2 regions of the Paucibacter sp. KCTC 42545 genome follow, and region 1 is predicted to be linked to the other one. Evidence: riboswitches for the same ligand, from Rfam matches in the RefSeq annotation. Region 1 holds a riboswitch; the other holds the start of a gene.
What was found. Region 1 has a riboswitch for thiamine pyrophosphate ahead of AT984_RS13745 (TonB-dependent siderophore receptor). Riboswitches for the same ligand answer to the same signal wherever they lie in the genome.
Positions count from the first base shown of each region.

Region 1 (6,545 bases):
CAAATTTTGTGATGCGGGCCGAACTAAAAAATTGGGCCTTCACCTTCAGCTAAAAGCCGCTGAGACTTGCGCGTCAGCGGCTTTGCGCCTTAATTTTTTGGCTCCTCGACCTGGGCTCGAACCAGGGACCTACGGATTAACAGTCCGGCGCTCTACCAACTGAGCTATCGAGGAACTAAGCCTTGCATTATAGACCGGATTTTTAGAGGTTTACAAGCTCATTTCAAAACTTGTTCGCCAAGTGCGTGGAGCCAGTGGATACAGATAGACATGATCGAACTGGAAGGGCGACTCTTTCCACGCGCGCCGGTCGGCGAGATTGTCCACGCCCACACGCCATGTCAGCAGCGTTTTGCCCACCAGTTGTTCGTAACGCGCACCAGCGTCGAGACGCGTCCAGCCTGGAATCGCGACGCTATTGTCCGGCAGCACGGCGCGCGGCCCTTCGTAGACCAAGCCCAGCTGCAATTGCAGACCTGGCACGCCGGCGAGGTTCTGACGCGCTTGCAGGCGCAGATTGTTCTCGGGCACGTTGGTAGGCTTCAGGCCATTGAGCGCGGCCTCGGCACTACCTTCGCGGCGGGCCTTGAGCTTCATGGCGCTGGCCAACAAGCCGCCGCCGCCCCATTTCAAATCTGCTTGCGCTTCGAGGCCCTGGTGATGGGCTGTGCCGTCGGCTTGGCGGCTCAGGCAGGCATCGGCTTGGGCGCAGATGCTCACATCTCGCCAAGCCGGGCGCTGCACATCAAACCAGTTGACCGACCAATCCACCGTATTGCTGCCGGACTTCAGGCCGACTTCCACTTGCTTGCTCTTGAGCGCAGGCAGGGCCTGACCTGGCGTGCTGTACTTCTTACGGTTAGGCGTCACTTCGCTCTCCACGCCTTCGCCCCAGCTGGCATAGGCCAGCAGTTGTGCATTGAGGTGGTAGCCCAGCCCCAACCAAGGCGTGGTGAAGGCTTGCGAGTAGCTGGTGGCGCGTGAACCGTCAGTGCGCACGCTGTCGCGCTGCAGACGGGTGTGGCGCAGGCCGGCCCAGACTTGCCAGTCGGCGCCGAGTTGCACGCTGTCACGCAGATAGAACTCGGTGTTGCGCTCGTCGCGGTTGGTGTTCTCGTCGGTCAGGCTAGGGTCGGCAGGCAATTGAGCGTTGCCTTGAATATTGCCCACGCCGACGAGGTTGTAGGCTTGGCGATCGAAGCGGCTGTTGAAGCGACTCATGAGCAGACCTGTGCTCACCGTATGGCGCAGGCCGGCAGTGTCAAACTTGCCGGCCAGATTGAGATCTAGGGCATCGCTGTTGCGGCGTTCGTTTTCACTGCGGAAATCCCAGACCGAGAAGGTGCCCGCAGCGCTGTAGCGGTCGCAAGGCGCGCACTCGTAGGTATTGGGGTCATACAAACCGTTGGCATAGGCCAGGCGATCATCCGTCTTCAAGCGCTGCAGACCCAGATGGGCCTTGGCCGTCCAGTCCGCATTCAACTTGTGAGTCAGGCGCAGCGAGGCATGCCGGTTGTTGAACACCACGGGCTGGCTCCAGCTCTGGTTGTTCAGATTGAGGCGCGGGTCGATTTGCTTGGCATCGGGCAGCTTGTCGCCCAGCAGGCTGAAGCCCGGCAGGCTGGGCTGGCTTTGGCGATTCCACTCGACTTCGGCTTCCAGCAAGGTGCTGGGCGACACGCGCCAATCGCCTGCCAGGGCGAAAAGTTGGCGATTGCCATCGGCGGTGTAGAACTCGGGCTTGAGCTGCGCGGCGCTGGCGTTCACGCGCAGGCCAAAAGCCTGGCCCTCACCGAAGCGGCGGCTCAGGTCGACCGAGGCTTCCGCAGTGCCACGCTCACTCACGCTCAAGCCGACAACCGTGAGGTCCTTGGCCGTGGGGCGTTTGACCAGCAGATTCACCAGGCCGCCAGGCGAGCTGGTGCCGGCCTGGATGCCGCTGCTGCCCTTGAGCACTTCCAGGCTGGACTTGTTACCCAGGTTCAGTGCCGTCTCTGCATTGATGGGCAGGCCGTCGCGGCGGTAGTTGAAGCGGTTGTCCAGGTCGTAGCCACGGATCTTCAGATAGGACACATAGCCGTTGGAGTTGTAGGCATCGCTGAGCGAGGCGTCCAGGGCGGTGATGCCGGCCAATGAGCTCAGCCCCGACTCTTGCAGACGTTCCGCGCTCAGGACATTGGCCTGCATGGGCAGTTTGGCGATGGGCGTCTCGCCAAAGCCGCCGACGCTGACGGGCGCATCGGCGCCGCGGCCGGTCACGGTGACGGCGGGCAGGGTGGATTGAGCCAGGGTCGCCGAGCAGGCGAGCAGGGCGGCAGTTGCGATCAAGGACTGGGAGATTTGTGGGTATGCCATCGGGACTTCAAGCGATGGCAGGGGGCAAGCGAGATGCTGAACGGCGCCCAAGGCTCGTGCTTGACGAGGCTTGGACGATGGCAGCATGCGAGCTGGCTTCCCTGCGCGAGGATTAACTCAATCAGGTTCAAAGGGTTTTATCTCAGCCGGCTCATCTGATGAGCCAGCACCCCTAGCGAAGTGCGCCGCCAGCTGTTTGCATGCATGCACAGCTGGCGGCGACGGGTGGATTCTAGCGGCAAGTGCCGACTGCTCGTTCATTAAGCAGGCTGTCGAACCTTCGATGGATAGGGGCTTGCGCGCGATGTCCCACCGGGCGTCCCCATAGTTGTCCACAGATTCTGTGGATGCTTGGCTGCGGTCGGCCATAAAAAAAAGCCCGCGGTGAGCGGGCTTCTTGCTGTGCAGCCGAGGCTGCGTATCGATCAGCGCTACCGCCGATCAATCTTTTACCCAATCAATTAATCAAACACCGGCGATTCCACGCCCAGCACCTTGTGCAGCTTGGGGCTGGTGGTGGTGTACTGCAGGTGGATGCGCTTATCCGGGAAGATATAGGGCGCGGCAGCAAAAGCGGCCAGGGCGCACTCGTGGAAGCCCGACAGAATCAGCTTCTTCTTGCCCGGATAGGTGTTCACATCGCCCACGGCGAAGATGCCGGGAACGCTGGTTTCGAACTTCTCGGTGTCGACAACGATTTGCTTGCGCTCCAGGGCCAGACCCCATTCGGCGATGGGGCCGAGCTTGGGCGAGAGGCCGAAGAACACCAGCAGCTGATCGCAAGGCACCACGCGGGTGACGCCGTCGCCGCCGGTGACCTTGATGGCGTTCAGCGCGCCATCGGCCTCGACGATGTCGGTAACCTGGCCGACCACGAATTGCATCTCGTAGGCCTCGCACAGCTCGCGCATCTTGGCCACGCTGGCGGGTGCTGCGCGGAAGCCATCGCGGCGGTGCAGCAGGATCACGCTTTCGGCCTTGTTGGCGCCACCGTCTTCGTTGCCGGCGCAGAAGTTCAGGGCCCAATCGAGCGCCGAGTCACCGCCACCCACCACCACGAGGTTCTTGCCTGCGAACTGCTCGGGATTGCGCACGCGGTAGTGCAGCTGCGTGCCTTCGTACTTCTCAATGCCATCCACCTTCAGCGTGCGCGGCTGGAAGGAGCCCACGCCGCCGGCGATGAAGATGGTCTTGGTCAGAAACTCCGTGCCCTTGGAGGTGGCGACGAAGAAGCGGCCGTCGGCTTGCTTCAAGACAGTCGTCACTTCCTGGCCCAGGTGGAAGGTCGCGCCGAAGGGCTCGATCTGCTTGAGCAGGTTGTCGGTCAACTCCTTGCCGGTGCAGATGGGCACGGCCGGGATGTCGTAGATCGGCTTATCGGGATAGAGCTCGATGCACTGACCACCGGGGTAAGCCAGCGAGTCGATGATGTGCGCTTTGATCTCGAGCAGGCCGAGTTCAAACACCTGGAACAGGCCCACCGGGCCGGCGCCGACGATCACGGCATCGGTTTCAATCACATTGGGCCCGGGCGTGGGGAGCTCGGCGGCCGTCACGGCAGTCTCTGCGTTCAATTGAGTATCCATTTGGTTGGGCTCGGCGCTGTGGCGCCGAGCGGCGTACGAACGAGCTGGTTCAGCGGATCAGCTGGGACAATTTGTCCGTGCGGTCTTTCCACTCTTCAGCGTCGGGCAGGGCGCTCTTGCGCTTGGTGATGCTGGGCCACTTCTGGGCCAGTTCAGCGTTGAGCTTGATCATGTGCTGCATATTGCCGGGCACATCTTCCTCGGGAACGATGGCGTTGACGGGGCACTCGGGGATGCACACGGCGCAGTCGATGCATTCGTCCGGATCGATGGTGAGGAAGTTCTGGCCTTCGCGGAAGCAATCGACCGGGCAGACATCGACGCAGTCGGTGTACTTGCAGCGGATGCAGGATTCGAGGACGACGTGGGTCATAGATCAGCTCGTTTTGAATTGGTTCGGGGCGTTGCCGTGGTCGGCAACGTCAACCGGATATTTTAATCGGTCAGGCTCTTGTTCTTGGCTTGATGCCGCGCAAGTCCTGGGGTGATATGGGAATTTGAGGCTTTGCTGGCCTTCAAGGCGTCGGATTTTGGCTGCACCGGGCGGGCGCCTGCACCCACGATGACCACGGTGGGCCGCCCTTTGTGCAGCAGTGAGGCTTCGGCCAGCTCGGCTACGCTGTGCTCGCTGGCCAGGGCGTCGACGCAGCCGGCGCGCGAAACCACGCTGACCGGCGTGTCCGCTTCCCAGCCCGCCGCCAGCAGCTTGCGGCCCAGGGCGGGCAGTTGCCGGCCGGCCATGTAGAAGACCTCGGTGTCAGCGCAGGCCTGTTGGGCTTGCAACTCGGCGTCTTGCGTCATGGCGGTGCTGAGGCTGACGCTGCGGCCTAAGCCGCGCCGTGTCAGCGGGCGTTGCGTGTGGGCGGCCGCGGCAATGGCTGCGGTCACGCCGGGCACCACTTCGCAGGCGATGCCGGCTTCGCGCAAGGCCAGCAGCTCTTCTTCCAGGCGGCCGAAGATGCTGGCGTCGCCGCCCTTCAGGCGCACCACCAAGTCATGCGTCTGCGCCTGCTTCACCAGCGCGGCGTTGATGGCGCACTGCTTGGTGGAGTCGCAAAAGCCCCGCTTACCCACATCGATCCAGACCGCGTTCGGCGCCAGTTCGCGCAGGGCCGGGTCAGTGAGGGCGTCGAACAGCACCACCTCAGCGGCGGCCAAGGCCCGCGCGCCGCGCAGCGTGATGAGGTCGGCGGCCCCAGGGCCGGCACTGACGAAAATGACTTGTCCCATGACGATCAAGGCTCGCGTTAGCGCACCAGCAGGGCGCCGCTGGTGCGGTTGCTGGTTGGGTCGACCACGATCAGGCTGCCGCCCAGGCGGTTGGCCGTGTAGGGCTCCACCGGCAGGGGCGATTGCGTTTCGATGCGCACATGGCCGATCTCATTGACCTTGAGTTCCTGCGCGTCTTGCTCGGCCAGGGTGTGGATGTCCAGGCGATGCTCGATGGCGCTGATGCGCGCTTGCACCCAGCGGTTGCCATGACGCAGCCAGTATTTGCGGCCGGGCACGGCGGGCTCGGTGTCCAACCAGGCCAGGGTGGCTTCGAAGGACTGGGTCGGGGTGGCCGAGCCTGGGGTGACGATCCAGTCGCCGCGCGAGACGTCGAGCTGGCGGTCCAGCACCACGCCGGCCGATTCGCCGGCCACGCAATGCGCGACGGTTTCACCGGCGCGGCGCACTTCCGCCACGATGGCGGTTTGGCCGCTGGGCAGAATCTGCACCTCGTCGCCGGCCTTCACCTGACCGTGGGCAATGCGGCCCCACAGGGCGCGCGGCTGGTAGCCCGTTCCGGCCATTCGGCCATCACCTTCGCCTTGCTCGCCAGAATCGCGGGCCACGTACTGCACGGGGATCGAGAGTTGGCCTTCAACTTTTTCCTGCACGCCCGGCAGGCTTTCCAGCACCTGCAGCAGTGAAGGGCCTTGGTACCAAGTCGCCCATTCGCCGTCCAGCGGCTGGGTGACGTTGTCACCGCGCAGCGCCGACACCGGCACGATGGCGGTCACCGCAATGCCGGCCTGCTCGGCAAAGGCGCGCAGCGCCTTGCTCACCGCGGCAAAAGCCGGGCCGGGCTGGGCCAGCGCGTCCAGCTTGTTGACGGCGAAGACGATGCTGGGCACGCGCAGCAAGTGCGCCAACAAGCTGTGGCGGCGGGTCTGCGGCAGCAGCACCACTTCATCCGCGGCAGTGTCCAGCTTGGTGATGTCCACCAGCACCACCGCCGCATCGCTGCCGGCGGCGGCGGTGACCATGTTCCGCGTGTACTGCTCATGGCCGGGCGCATCGGCAATGATGAATTTGCGCGTCTTGGTGGCGAAGTAGCGGTAGGCCACATCGATGGTGATGCCTTGCTCGCGCTCGGCTTCCAGGCCGTCGGTCAACAAGCTCAGGTCGATGGGCTGGCCGGCGGCGCGCTTTTCCAAGGTGTCGAGCTGGTCGGCCAGGATGGCGCGGCTGTCGAACAACAGGCGGCCGATCAATGTGCTCTTGCCATCGTCCACGCTGCCTGCGGTCAGGAAGCGCAGGGCGCGGTGGTGGCTGTCCACTTCAATGTCGTGGATCAGATGGGTGTCGGTCACGGCGTTCATCAGAAATACCCTTCCT
Region 1 is NZ_CP013692.1:3,170,615-3,177,159, reverse strand. It holds tRNA gene AT984_RS13750 (tRNA-Asn) at 99-174, opposite strand; gene AT984_RS13745 (TonB-dependent siderophore receptor) at 211-2,355, opposite strand; TPP riboswitch at 2,437-2,539, opposite strand; gene AT984_RS13740 (NAD(P)/FAD-dependent oxidoreductase) at 2,817-3,941, opposite strand; gene fdxA (ferredoxin FdxA) at 3,991-4,314, opposite strand; gene cobA (uroporphyrinogen-III C-methyltransferase) at 4,377-5,171, opposite strand; gene AT984_RS13725 (sulfate adenylyltransferase subunit 1) at 5,189-6,529, opposite strand; gene cysD (sulfate adenylyltransferase subunit CysD) at 6,529-6,545, opposite strand, start outside.

Region 2 (6,545 bases), 470 kb from region 1:
TTCTGAATCGGGATGTAGATCTCGCTGCCCTGCGCCTTGAACTCGGCGCTCTTGGCCTGCATGCCCTGCTCGGCCAGCTGCTGGTCCGCCTGCAACTGCGCCGAGTAGTCGCGCACGTCTTGCGTGATCTTCATCGAGCAGAACTTCGGCCCGCACATGGAGCAGAAATGCGCCACTTTCGAGCTGTCCTTGGGCAGGGTCTCGTCGTGGAAGGCGCGCGCGGTGTCCGGATCCAGGCCAAGGTTGAACTGGTCTTCCCAGCGGAACTCGAAGCGCGCCTTGGACAAGGCATCGTCACGCGCCCGTGCGCCGGGGTGACCCTTGGCGATGTCGGCGGCATGGGCGGCAATTTTGTAGGCCATCAGGCCTTGCTTGACGTCGTCGCGGTCCGGCAGGCCCAGGTGTTCCTTGGGCGTGACGTAGCACAGCATGGCGCAGCCGAACCAGCCGATCATGGCCGCACCAATGCCGCTGGTGATGTGGTCGTAGCCGGGGGCGATGTCGGTGGTCAACGGGCCCAGGGTGTAGAAGGGCGCTTCGTCGCAGTGCTTGAGCTGCTCGGTCATATTGACCTGCACCATGTGCATGGGCACATGGCCGGGGCCTTCAATCATGGTTTGCACATCGTGCTTCCAGGCCAGCTTGGTCAGCTCACCCAGGGTGCGCAGTTCGGCGAACTGGGCCTCGTCATTGGCGTCTGACAGGCTGCCGGGCCGCAGGCCATCGCCCAGCGAGAAGCTGACGTCATAGGCCTTCATGATCTCGCAGATGTCTTCGAAGTGGGTGTAGAGGAAGTTCTCCTGGTGATGCGCAATGCACCACTTGGCCAGGATGGAGCCGCCGCGCGAGACGATGCCGGTGCGGCGCTTCACCGTCATCGGCACATAACGCAGCAAAACGCCGGCATGGATGGTGAAATAGTCCACGCCTTGTTCGGCCTGCTCGATCAGGGTGTCGCGGAAGATGGCCCAGGTCAGGTCTTCGGCCACGCCACCAACCTTCTCCAGCGCCTGATAAATCGGCACCGTGCCGATGGGCACTGGGCTGTTGCGCACGATCCAGTCGCGGGTGGTGTGGATATTGCGGCCGGTGCTCAGGTCCATCACCGTGTCCGCGCCCCAGCGGGTGCTCCACACCAGCTTTTCGACCTCTTCCTCGATGCTGGAGGTGACGGCGGAGTTGCCGATATTGGCGTTCACCTTGACCAGGAAGTTGCGCCCGATGGCCATCGGCTCCAGCTCGGTGTGATTGATATTGGCGGGGATGATGGCGCGGCCGCGTGCCACCTCATCACGCACAAACTCAGGCGTGATGATCTTGGGAATGCTGGCGCCGAAGGGGTTGCCGGCCAGGCGCGCTTCGCGTTCGGCATCTTGCTCGTACTCACGCATCCACTCGTGGCGCTGGTTTTCGCGAATGGCCACAAACTCCATCTCGGGCGTGATGATGCCGCGGCGGGCGTAATGCATCTGCGTCACATTGGCGCCCGCCTTGGCGCGGCGCGGCTGGCGGCGCAGGCCGGCGCTGAGCTCGTGCAAGCGCTGCTGCTGGGCCTGGTCGCGCAGGCCGTCGTCGATCAGCGTGATCTCGCGGCCCGGGTAGGCCTCGCTGTCGCCGCGCGCTGCCACCCAGGCGGCGCGTGGGGTGGGCAGGCCGCGGTGCACATCAATCGCAGCGGCCGGGTCGGTGTAGGGGCCGGAGGCGTCGTACACGCTCACCACTTCGCCGTTTGTCAGGCTGATGGCGCGCTGTGGTACACGCAGTTCCGGGTGGATCTGGCCACTCAAATACTGTTTGCTGGAGGCCGGCAGAGGGCTGCGGCTTTGCAGCAGCCGGGCTTCGAAATCGATGGCGCTTGCAGCGGCTTCGCTGAGCTGAGGGGTGGTGACGGTGTTCATGCGCTGGCGGGCTCCGGTTGAGAGAATTCTCCGGAGTGCCAAACCCAGGGCCGGTGGCATACGGGCGCAGGGTCAGGTCTTGCTCAAAGCCGGCGCGCTGGCGCAAAACCAGGTGGGCGAGTGGGAACATGAGCAGGCTCTTCTTACGCCGGTATTAACCGGATCAAGTTCAGCGGGTCCATGGCTTCCACCATGTCTCAGCCCGGCGCAAGAACAAGTCTGGCGCAGCAGGGCTCCCCGGAGCGAAGCGCGAGTATAGGGCCCAAGGCGCATATCCTTGAACCATGAGCGCCGGGGCGAAAGCTGCTAAGGTCGCCGACAAGTTCAAACCATCGCCCGCGATTCCATGTCACAGCCTGTATCAAGCCCCGCCCGCCGCGTCGAGCGCATCATCACCGGCCAAGCCACCAGCGACGGCGCGGGCGTCAAGCTCACCCGTGTCCTGACCCAGGACTTGCAGCGCCGGCTCGATCCCTTTTTGATGTTGGACGCCTTCGGTTCCGATCAGCCGGGTGATTACATCGCCGGCTTCCCTAGCCACCCGCATCGCGGCTTTGAGACCATCACCTATATGTTGCAGGGCCGCATGCGGCATCGCGATTCAGCAGGCAACGAGGGCTTGTTGGGTGATGGCGGCGTGCAGTGGATGACGGCCGGGCGCGGCGTGATCCATTCCGAAATGCCAGAGCAGACGGCCGGGCGCATGGCTGGCTTTCAGCTCTGGCTCAACCTCGCCGGCAAAGACAAGATGTGCCCGCCCTGGTATCGGGACATTCCGGCGGCGGAGATCCCGGAGGTGCAAATCCCTGGCGGCTTGCTGCGTGTGATCGCAGGGACCAGCCATGGCCAGGCCGGCGCCATGCAGCGCGACACTACTGAGCCGCTGTATCTTGACCTGCATCTGCAGCCCGGCGCCAGCTTCGAGCAAAGCCTGCCCGAGGTCTTCAACGCCTTTGTTTATGTCTACGAAGGCGAGCTGAGTTTTGATGCCGACAGCGCGCCGGTGCCGGCCCAGCGCATGGCTTTATTGGCCAATACGCCGGGGGCGGACCGCGTTGCTTTCAGCGCCGGCGCCGCGGGCGCGCGTGCCTTGCTGATCGCTGGCCGACCACTGGGCGAGGCGATCGCGCAGTACGGCCCCTTTGTGATGAATACGCAGACGGAACTCAAGCAGGCCGTGCGGGACTTTCAGGAAGGCCGGCTGGCCTGATTCGTCCGCCGCGTTCAGTTACCGCGCCGCAGGCCGAGCTTGGCCAGGATGGACTCCATCAAACACCATTTCGTCAAGCCGCTCTGCAGCAAGTTGATGCCCACAAAAGCGGTGAAGCCCAGCCAGTATTGGGAGTGAAAGACGGGGCTGCCGGGCAGGCCCAAGGCCAGCGAAGCCAGGATGAAGGTGCCGGCGATGACGCGCACGAGTTGCCAGGTGGTCATGATTGAATTTCCTTTGGATGGGCGTGGCGGTAGGCCACAAAGTAGAGCAAGGGGATAACGACCAAAGTCAGCAGCGTCGAGATGGCGATGCCGAAGATCAGCGAGATCGCCAGACCGTTGAAGATCGGGTCGTCGAGGATGAAGAAGGCGCCCATCATGGCCGCCAGGCCGGTCAGGATGATGGGCTGGGCGCGTGCGGTGGCGGCGCTGATGATGGCGCGCTCCAGCGCCATGCCTTCGCGCAATTGCAGCTGGATGAAGTCCACCAGCAGAATCGAGTTGCGCACGATGATGCCGGCCAGCGCGATCATGCCGATCATGCTGGTGGCCGTGTACTGCGCGTGCAGCAGAGCGTGGCCGGGCATCACGCCGATGATGGTCAGCGGGATCGGCGCCATGATGATCAGCGGCGTCAGGTAGGAACCGAACTGGGCCACCACCAGCAGATAGATCAGGATCAGCCCGACGCCATAGGCCAGGCCCATATCGCGGAAGGTCTCATAGGTGATCTGCCATTCGCCGTCCCATTTGATGCTGTAGTCGCGCAGGGCATCAGTGGGCTGCTTGATGAAGAACTCTTGCAGAGTGCCGCCACCTGGCGTGCTGATTTTTTGGATCTCGCCGCGCATTTTGAACAGGCCGTAGAGGGGGCTGTCCAGCCCAGTTTTGGCGTCGGCCATATCGGCCATCACATAGTTCACCGGCAGGCCGTCTTTGTGGAAGATCGGCTGCTCGCGCAGCGTGTCTGACAGCGTCACCAGCTCGCGGATCGCCACGCTGGCGCCGCTTTGGCTGCGCACCGTCAAGGCCAGCAAGCTGTTGATATCGCCTTGGCTTGAGGGCGGCAGTTGCAGCACCGCGGGCACCGGGCTGCGGCTTTGGTCGTGCAGATAGGTGACGGGCTCACCGGCAAAGCCTGCGCGCAAGGTGCTAACGATCAAGCTTTGCGGCACACCGAGCAGGGCGGCCTTGCTGCGGTCGATCAGCAACAGCTGGCGCGGGGCGCTGGCGATGCGGCTGTCGTCCACATCCACCAGGCCGGCGCTGGCCTCGAAGACGGCGCGCACCTGGGCGGCCACGGCGTTGCGGCCGGCGGCCTCGGGGCCGTAAATCTCCGCCACGATGGGCGACATGACCGGCGGGCCCGGCGGCACTTCCACCAACTTCACATTGGCGCCAAAGCGCTGGCCGATTTTTTGCAGCTCCGGCCGCAGGCGCAGGGCGATGGCGTGGCTTTGCTCCTTGCGGTGTTTCTGATCCACCAGATTGACCTGGATATCGCCTTGTTGCGGTTCGCTGCGCAGGTCGTACTGGCGCACCAGGCCGTTGAAGTTGATCGGCGAGGCGCTGCCGGCATAGGCTTGGTAGTGGCGGACCTCGGGCACGCCGTCGAGATAGGCGCCCAGCTCGCGCAGCACGGCGGCGGTTTGCTCCAGCGGCGTGCCGACGGGCAGGTCCACCACCACTTGCAGCTCCGACTTATTGTCAAAGGGCAGCATCTTCAGCACCACCCAGCCCGCCGCCGGCAAGGCCAGCGAAAGGGCGATCAGCGCAGCAATGCCCAGGCCCAGCAGGCCACGGTTGCGCCCACCGCGCTTGGCGTCCAGCAGCGGGGTGAAGATGCGCTCGAACATCGGCGCCAGCTTGGCGGCCAGGCCATGTGTTTGGTGCGCATGTGGTGCGCCTTCTGTTGAGCCTGCATCTGCGTCGTGGCATGCATCAGTGGCAGGAGAGGCCTTCATCCAGATTCGCGCCAGCCAAGGCGTGACGGTGAAAGCAATCGCCAGCGACAGCAACATGCCCATGCTCGCGTTGATGGGGATGGGGCTCATATACGGCCCCATCAAGCCCGACACAAAGGCCATAGGCAGCAGCGCGGCGATGACGGTGAGCGTGGCCAAGATGGTGGGGCCGCCCACTTCATCCACCGCGCCGGGGATGATGTCCTTCAGGCTGCGGCCGGGGAAGAGTTGCTGGTGGCGGTGGATGTTCTCCACCACCACGATGGCGTCATCCACCAGGATGCCGATGGAGAAGATCAGCGCAAACAGCGACACGCGGTTGAGCGTGAAGCCCCAGGCCCAGCTGGCGAAAAGGGTGACGGTCAGCGTCAGCATCACGGCGGTGCCGACGATGGCGGCCTCGCGCCGGCCCAGGGCGATGAAGACCAAGGCCACCACCGAGGCGGTGGCGAAGAGCAGCTTTTGGATCAGCTTCTTGGCCTTGTCATCGGCGCTGGCGCCGTAGTTGCGCGTCTCGGCCACCTGCACATCGGCGGGGATCAAGGTGTTGCGCAGATCGGCCACGCGGGCGGTCAGGGCGTGGGTCACGTCGATAGCGTTCTCGCCCGCCTTCTTGGTGATGGCCAGGGTGACGGCGGGGTAGCTCTGGCCGCCCTCGGCATGCCAGACATAGCGCGTCGCGGGCAGGGCGCCATCGCGCAGCTCGGCCACATCGCGCAGGTAAACCGGCTTGCCGGCGCGCACGCCGACCACCAGTTCTTCCAGATCGGCCGCATTGGCGATGAAGGCACCGGCCTCCAGCGCGATGCTTTTGTTGCCGCGCAAGACCTCGCCCAGGGGCGCCCCGGCGTTGGCGGATTGCAAAGCCTGGCGCAGATCGGCCACCGTCAGGCCGGCGCTGGCCAGCCGGGCGGCGTCAAGCTCGATGTTCACACCGCGCCCCGGGCCGCCGATGGTTTTGACCTCGCGGGTGCCGGGCACGCGCTTGAGCTCGGCTTCCAGGCCGCGCGCGACACGCTCAAGCTCGAAAGCGCCGGTTTCGTTGTTGGCGTCGTTTGTGCCCGTCTTCTCTGAGTTGCCTTTGCTGAACAAGGTCAGGCTGAGGATAGGCACATCATCAATGCCCTTGGGCTTGATGATGGGCGGCAGGGCGCCCAGGCCGCTGGGCAGCCAGTCGGCATTCGAGTTGACCGTGTCGTAGAGGCGCACCAGGGCCTCGGTGCGCGGCACGCCGACCTTGAATTGCACCGTCAGCAGGGCCAGGCCGGGCTTGGACACCGACATCACATGCTCGACCCCGGCCATCTGTGACAGCACTTGTTCGGCGGGCGTGGCGATCATCTGCTCCACATCGCCCACGCTGGCGCCAGGGAAGGGCACCAGCACATTGGCCATGGTGACGTTGATCTGCGGCTCTTCTTCACGGGGCGTTACCAGCACCGCAAAGATGCCCAGCAGCAAGGCCACCAAG
Region 2 is NZ_CP013692.1:3,643,884-3,650,428, reverse strand. It holds gene thiC (phosphomethylpyrimidine synthase ThiC) at 1-1,898, opposite strand, end outside; TPP riboswitch at 2,022-2,148, opposite strand; gene AT984_RS15760 (pirin family protein) at 2,245-3,108, shown strand; gene AT984_RS15755 (YgaP family membrane protein) at 3,123-3,332, opposite strand; gene AT984_RS15750 (efflux RND transporter permease subunit) at 3,329-6,545, opposite strand, start outside.
Region 2: it holds a riboswitch for thiamine pyrophosphate, as region 1 does, so the genes downstream of both, thiC (phosphomethylpyrimidine synthase ThiC) here and AT984_RS13745 (TonB-dependent siderophore receptor) in region 1, are expected to answer to the same signal.